Regions from separate parts of the Paraburkholderia sp. J8-2 genome, predicted to be linked through region 2. Evidence: predicted binding sites of a transcription regulator. Region 2 holds the regulator's gene; each other region holds the start of a gene.
What was found. The regulator FliA, encoded in region 2, starts transcription of late flagellar genes. The targets are predictions, from matches to a motif close to CTAAAGTTTNNNNNNNNNNNGCCGNTA.
Positions count from the first base shown of each region.

Region 1: a site for FliA is predicted at 1,142-1,168, ahead of fliD (flagellar filament capping protein FliD). Genes of this name have one in related genera too.
Region 3: a site for FliA is predicted at 945-971, ahead of U5A52_RS21565 (DUF4088 family protein). Genes of this name have one in related genera too.

Region 1 is NZ_CAJMZA010000028.1:65,827-68,089, forward strand. It holds gene U5A52_RS34740 (YigZ family protein) at 484-1,077, shown strand; gene fliD (flagellar filament capping protein FliD) at 1,235-2,263, shown strand, end outside.
Region 2 is NZ_CAJMZA010000017.1:41,752-44,014, forward strand. It holds partial or broken gene U5A52_RS28485 (MinD/ParA family protein) at 1-164, shown strand, start outside; gene U5A52_RS28490 (RNA polymerase sigma factor FliA) at 521-1,252, shown strand; gene U5A52_RS28495 (flagellar protein FlgN) at 1,434-1,877, opposite strand; gene flgM (flagellar biosynthesis anti-sigma factor FlgM) at 1,927-2,263, opposite strand, start outside.
Region 3 is NZ_CAJMZA010000009.1:224,049-226,311, forward strand. It holds gene U5A52_RS21555 (AzlC family ABC transporter permease) at 1-603, shown strand, start outside; gene U5A52_RS21560 (AzlD domain-containing protein) at 600-923, shown strand; gene U5A52_RS21565 (DUF4088 family protein) at 1,058-1,819, shown strand; gene U5A52_RS21570 (ATP-dependent helicase) at 1,857-2,263, opposite strand, start outside.

The DNA.
Region 1 (2,263 bases), on a different contig from region 2:
CCCGGAGCGCACGGTGTATTCTCATTGCCCGGCCAGCGATGGCCGGGATTTTTTTTGGCACCCGTGAGACCACTAGCGCGCGCCGAACGCGAAGCGCACCAGGTTTTTTTTCCGATTGCGGACGCAATTTTGCGGACGTAATGTGGGATTGCCTCTTGAGAACAGGCGAGCCTTGTGACCCCCGGTCGTGACTCAGTCCGACCGGGGATTTTTTTGGCTTCTGTGCGCTTGGGGATTCGCGTCGGCCGCAACGGCGCCGCGAGAGAAAGGACTATGACGGATCACCGAATGAGGAGTTCGGCTTCGCTCCAGCCAGAGCTAGATCCGTCATGCCGAGCATTATCCGGCCTGAAAGCCAGGGCGTCACTAGCATCCCGCGCAAAGATCCATTACACAAACTGGCAAGATATGGGGCCGGACGTCGAAATCCGGTCGGTGCGCATCGGCTAACATGGTGGTTTCGCCTGCCGTGCCAACCCGCCTGTGCCGACTTTCACCCTCGCCCATCCCGTCACCGCGGAACTCGAGATCCGCAAGAGCCGCTTCATCGCGCACGCCATTCCCGTGGCCGACCGTGAAGCGGCCATGGCTGAAATCCGCCGTCTGCGCGACGAACATCCCACTGCCACGCACGTTTGCTGGGCCCTGCTCGCGGGCGGCCAGTCCGGCATGTCCGACGACGGCGAGCCCTCCGGCACCGCCGGGCGCCCGATTCTCGAAGTGCTGCGCCATCACGACCTGGACGGCGTGCTCGCGGCCGTGGTGCGCTACTACGGCGGCGTGAAGCTCGGCGCCGGCGGCCTCGTGCGCGCCTATACCGACGCCATCGCCACCGCCCTGCAGGGGGCCGCGCGCGTCGAGCGCATTGCGCAGGCGCGCCTCACGGTCGAACTCGGCTACCCCGACGAAACCCGCGTGCGTCACTGGATCGACCAGGAGCAGTTCACGCTCGTGGAAAGCCAATACGCCATGACCGTGCGCCTCACGATCCAGCTGCCTGCCACCGCCGTGGACGCCGCGCGCAGCACGCTCACCGATCTCACGCAAGGCCGCTCGGGCTTCCCCGAGCACGTCTGAGGCGGGCGCCCGGCCGCCGCCGCGAGGGCGGGGCAGAACTTTTCAAATTCTTTTCAAATCTTTCATTAAGTTTCATGAAAGCTTGCCGTAATGAAAGCATGGCCGCGCATTCGCGCGCTCCGTCGACTCGACGCACCGGAACGAACGGACTTCTTTCATGGCAAGCACGATCACGAACACCACCGCCAGCGCGAACAGCGCGCTGAGCGACGCCGCCCAGTCGATCATCAGCGGCGCGACCAACTCCACGCTCGACGTCAACCAGCTCGTCAAGGCGCTCGTCAACGCGAAGATCGCGGGCCCAAGCGCCATCCTCAGCGCGAAGCAAACGGCCAGCAACACGACGCTCTCAGCGCTCGGCACGCTGAAGTCGGCGCTCGCTTCGCTCCAGAGCGCACTCGAGCCGTTCAAGGACGGCGCCGCGCTGCAACGCTTCACGGTCACGACGAGCGAAAAGGACAAAGGGTTGAGCGCGGTTGCCGGCAAGAGCGCGGTGGCGAGCAGCTTCACGGTCGAGGTCGATCACCTGGCGAGCGCGCACAAGCTCACCTCGGATAGCTTCGCCACGGGCGAGACGCTCGGCGAGGGCAGCCTCGACATTTCGATGGGCGGCAAGTCCATGCATCTGACGATCGCCGCGGGCAGCAACAAGCTCACCGATGTCGCCGCGGCGATCAACCGGGCGAAGGACAACCCCGGCGTCACGGCGTCGATCGTCAATGGCGCCGACGGTCAGCACCTCGTGCTGAGCGCGAACAAAACCGGCGCGGCCAACGCGATCGACGTGCAGGCGGGCACGGGCGTCGATACGCGCCTCGCTTCCTCGCAGATGCGCGAAGTCGAGCCAGCCGGCGACGCAGAACTGCACATAGACGGTACGCGCGTCACGAGCGCGAGCAACACGCTCGAGGGCGTGGTGAGCGACATCACGATCAAGCTCGAAAGCGCTTCGGTGGGCACGAAGCAAACGCTCACCATCGCCCCCGACACCGAAGCGACAGGCACGTCCATCCGCGACTTCGTGAAGGCGTACAACAGCTACGTGGACGCCCTGAACGGGCTGACCTCCTACACGGCCGCCACCGGTACGAGCAGCGCACAAGCGGGCGCGCTGCTCGGCGACTCGATCGCGCGCACGCTCGCGTCGAGTTTGCCGGCCGCCGTATCGGCGGGCGTGAAGGGCAAC
Region 2 (2,263 bases):
ACCTGAGCGTGTCGCTCGAAAGCGCCGGATGCGTCGCCGCCGATCAGCACATGGCGCAGGCGCTCAAGCTCGCGCGCTGCATCGTCGATGCGTTTCCTTCGACGAACGCCGCGCGCGACTTCCGGCACGTGGCCGCCGAACTGCCGCACTGGCCCATGCGACCCGCGGTTTCGGCGTGCTCGCCGGCCACGGCGCGCGCCAGCGCCGCATTCGTCCCCGCGGACGAAGCACACGAAGCGGCGGGCGACGCACCCGCCGACGACCTGGACGGCGTGCCGCGAGACGGCGTCCAGCTACACGCTACGCATGCAACAAACGCCGCACACAGCGCGCTCGCCGCGAACGCCGATTCGTTCGTAGCCAGCGTGACGGGTGTGCATCCCGCACCCAACGCAACATCCGCGTCCGCACCGGCCCATGTGGGCTGGCGGACCGATACGCCCGCGCAGCGCACGTCGCCGCAGCACGTCTGACGTGCTCACGACGACGCCAATCAGGGACATGAGAAGTGGAGAGCACGATGTATAACGCTCAAGGAAAAATTTCGCAGGCCGACGTGCTTGCGAAGTACGCGCCGCTCGTCAGACGGCTCGGCTTGCAGCTCGTGGCCAAGATGCCGGCGAGCGTGGACCTCGACGACCTGATCCAGGCCGGCATGATCGGCCTGCTCGACGCGGCCAACCGCTACAAGGAAGATCAGGGCGCGCAGTTCGAGACCTACGCGAGCCAGCGCATTCGCGGCGCGATGCTCGACGAGCTGCGCAGCAACGACTGGCTGCCGCGCAGCCTGCGCCGCACCTCGCGCGAAGTGGAAAGCGCGGTGCACCAGGTGGAGCAGCGGCTCGGGCGCTCGGCGAGCGAAACGGAGATCGCCGAGCATCTGAGCATGCCGCTCGACGAATACCAGAGCATGCTGCAGGACCTGCATGGCAGCCAGCTCATCTATTACGAAGACTTCGACCGCTCCGCCGAGGACGAACCGTTCCTCGACCGCTATTGCGTCGATCACTCGGACCCGCTTTCGGCGCTGCTCGACGACAGCCTGCGCGGCGCGCTCGTCGAAGCGATCGAGCGGCTGCCCGAGCGCGAGAAGCTGCTCATGTCGCTCTACTACGAGCGCGGCATGAACCTGCGCGAAATCGGCGCGGTGATGGAGGTGAGCGAGTCGCGCGTGTGCCAGCTGCACAGCCAGGCGGTGGCGCGCCTGCGCACTCGGCTGCGCGAGATGGCGTGGGCCGGCCAGGAGAATTGAGGCGGTAGACGCCGCGCCTTCGCTGGCGTGGGCTGGGTTGCGGTGAAAGAGCCGGGGTGCGGGAGCGCTCCGGCTTTTTTGTTTGGCGGGCGGCTCGCCAGGGCACTGGACACGCACAACAAAAAAGCCGAAGCGGCAACGCTTCGGCTTTTGTCTTTGGCGAATCCCTGGTGAGCGCCGCTTACAGCCCGAACGCCGGCAGCCGCCCATCGGGACCGTACAACATCGCACCGTTACCCGTTTCGCCGCGCAGGATCGCGAGCGCGCGGCGGTTATGTTCCATGCGCGTGCGGATCATCATGCCGATCGTGAGATTCTTGCGGCGCGCGCGTTCGGTCGAACCCTTGAGCAACTCCCACTGGCTCGCGAGACGCGTGTCGCCGTCGCAGGCCATTTCGATGCCTTTGCGGCCGCCGGGGAGGCCGAGGCCTGCCAGTTGCGCGTCGCGCGCCTTTTCGAGGCCTGCGAGACGCTGCGTGAGCGTCGTCTTCTGCTCGACGATCTGCGGGAGCGCCTCCATGCCGTCGGCCGACACGAGCGCCTTTTCTTCATAGGCGAGCAGCGACGCGAACGCCTCAACCGTGGCGTGTTCGTCGATCAGTGTGGCCAACAGGGCATCTTTCATTGCAAGGCACCAAAAAAGCGAAGTGTGCGCGGCGCTCGTGCGTCGAACGTCAGTTAGCCGACGTCGGCTTAACGAGGTCGCGGGCGGTCTGAATCACGCCGTCGGCGATCTTGCCGGAGTCGATCTGCAGCGTGCCGTTGCGGATCGCGTCCTTGATCGACTGCACGTGTGCCGTGTCGATGTCGGCGGAGCCGCTCGCGGCGAGCGAGCGCATCGTCGACGACAGCGACGAGAGGTTCACGTTCGCGCCCGCAGCGCTCGTGCTGCTTGCCGCGCCGGAGGTGGCCGCGCTGTCGGTGCTGGCGGCGCTTACGCCGCTCGAATCGGCTTGCGAGCGCGCAAGGCCATCCTGCAGCGGGCGCGGATCATTGCGGGTGGAGGAGTCA
Region 3 (2,263 bases), on a different contig from region 2:
TTCATCGCGCTCGGGCTGATCGCCTCGCACGCGAGCTTCGCTGTCATTCTTGCCACCACGTTCATCGTGAACCTGCGGCACGTGCTCTACAGCGCAACGCTCGCGCCCTATGTCTCGCATCTGCCGCTGCGCTGGCGTCTCGTGCTCGGCGGCCTGCTCACCGACGAGGTCTTCGCGGTCGCGTGGGCGCATTTCCGCCGCCATCCGCCCGGCGACGACGTCTCGCCGTGGCATTTCCTCGGTTCGGGCGTCTCGATGTACCTGAACTGGCAGCTCTGGACCGCGGCCGGCCTGCTGTTCGGCGCGGCGTTTCCGGGCCTGCAGTCGCTCGGCCTCGACTTCGCGATGGTCGCGACCTTCATCGCCATCGTCGTGCCACAGTTGGTTGCCGTGCGCTACCTCGCCGCTGCCGCGACCGCGGGCGCGCTCGCCTTTTTCTGGCAGGGCTGGCCGTACAAGCTCGGGCTGCTCGGCGCCGTGCTCGCAGGCGTGGTCGTGGGCGTCGTCCTCTCGCGCCCGGGTTCCTCGCGCGGCGTCCGCGCCGCAAGCGACTCCGCCCGCAAGCCCACCAACGTCCAACGCACCGCAGGAGCCGGGCAATGAACTACGTCGTCCTGATTCTCGGCATGGCCCTCATCACCCTCGTCATTCGCACGGCGGTGTTCGTGCTCGGCGACCGGCTCGTGTTCCCGCCGCTCGTGCGCACCGCGCTCGGCTTCGTGCCCGTTACCGTACTCACGGCCATCATCGTGCCGATGGCGGTCTCGCCCCACGGCCAGGGCGCCGAGCTGACCTGGCGCAACCCGCAGCTCGTCGGCGCGCTCGCGGCCATTGTTGTCAGCGCGCTCACGAAGCGGCCGCTCCTCACCATCGCGGTCGGGCTCGGCGTGTTCTTCCTCTGGCAAGGCGTCGTGCTGCGCTAGAGCGTCCCCTCGCCCCTTACGCTCAAGTTTCACCCCGGCGCGCCGTTAAACCCGTCAAGGCCTGCTCTGGCAGGCCACTGCTCGAACGGCGAGAGCACGCGAGAAGCGATAAGGATTACACCGGGGCAACCACAATGGGGCATATCACCCTTAACCTGAAGGATGAAACGCTTGCGTCGCTGCGCAAGGATTTCGACGCGTTCCTGCGCGTCTCGCTCAAACTCGACCCGCAGTTCGCCACGCCGGAATTCGAGGACTACCTGCGTGCGAAGCTGCTCGACAACATGACGCCGCTCACGGAGCACGCTGTCCAGCGGCTCCTGCAAGGCGGCCAGTACGCATGGGCCAAGCGCACGCTCGACAAGGAGTTCCCCGAGGTCGTCTCGATCCTGATGCGTCAGGCGGGCGAATTCGGTTTCGGCTTTGCGTCGCGGCCCGAGTGGACACCGGACGAACTCTCGAAGCAGTGCCGCGACTGGGCGGCCGCCATCGTGAGCGAAGCCCAAGGCGAAGAAGCGCTGATCGATCCGCTGGCTGCGCAGATCAAATCGGGCGTGCAGGACATCCAGACGCTCGAAGAGACGATGCAGACGCCCGCGTGGCGGCTCACCGAGTCGCTGCGTCAGCGGGTGTACGAAGCGAAGATCGGCTGCGAGCAGGCTAGCGGCAGCCTGGCGCGCGAGCGCCTGGGTGAACTGCGCGGGCTCTTGAGGCTCGGCGTCACGCATGGCGTGTTCCAGAAGCAGGAAGCGCAACAGATCATGGAATATCTGCGCTTGCTCAAGCCCGAGATTTTCGTCGAGGAGCCCGACGACGTCTTCACGCGCTTCGCCGCGTGGCTGCGCAACTTCTTCATGCCGCCGCAGCGTGGCACCGCGCGCGAACAGGGGCGCTAGACGCGCCTCGCTGAGAACGCCCCGCCAGGCGCGCTCATTAGTCCCACATCTTCCTGAGTTTCGCGGCGATCTCGACCTTCGCATGCGCGGCGGCGGCGAGTCCCGCCGCGCTCGGCGCGCCCGCCACGGGCGCGGGCGGCCATGCGCGCGACTCGAATAGCGGCAGCATGGGCGCGGCGATGAAGCGCGTGCGCGAGGCCCATACGTGCCGGTCGCCCGACGCCACCTGGTTGTGCACGTAAAAGCGCTGCGGCACGACGATGTGCAGATCCTCTTTCGCGCGCGTCATCGCCACATAGAGCAGCCGCCGCTCCTCCTCCAGCTCCTCGTCGCTGCCCGCGCCGAGATCGGACGGAATGCAGCCGTCCACGCCATTGAGCACGAACACGTTGCGCCACTCCTGCCCTTTCGCCGAATGGATCGTCGAGAGGATCAGATAGTCCT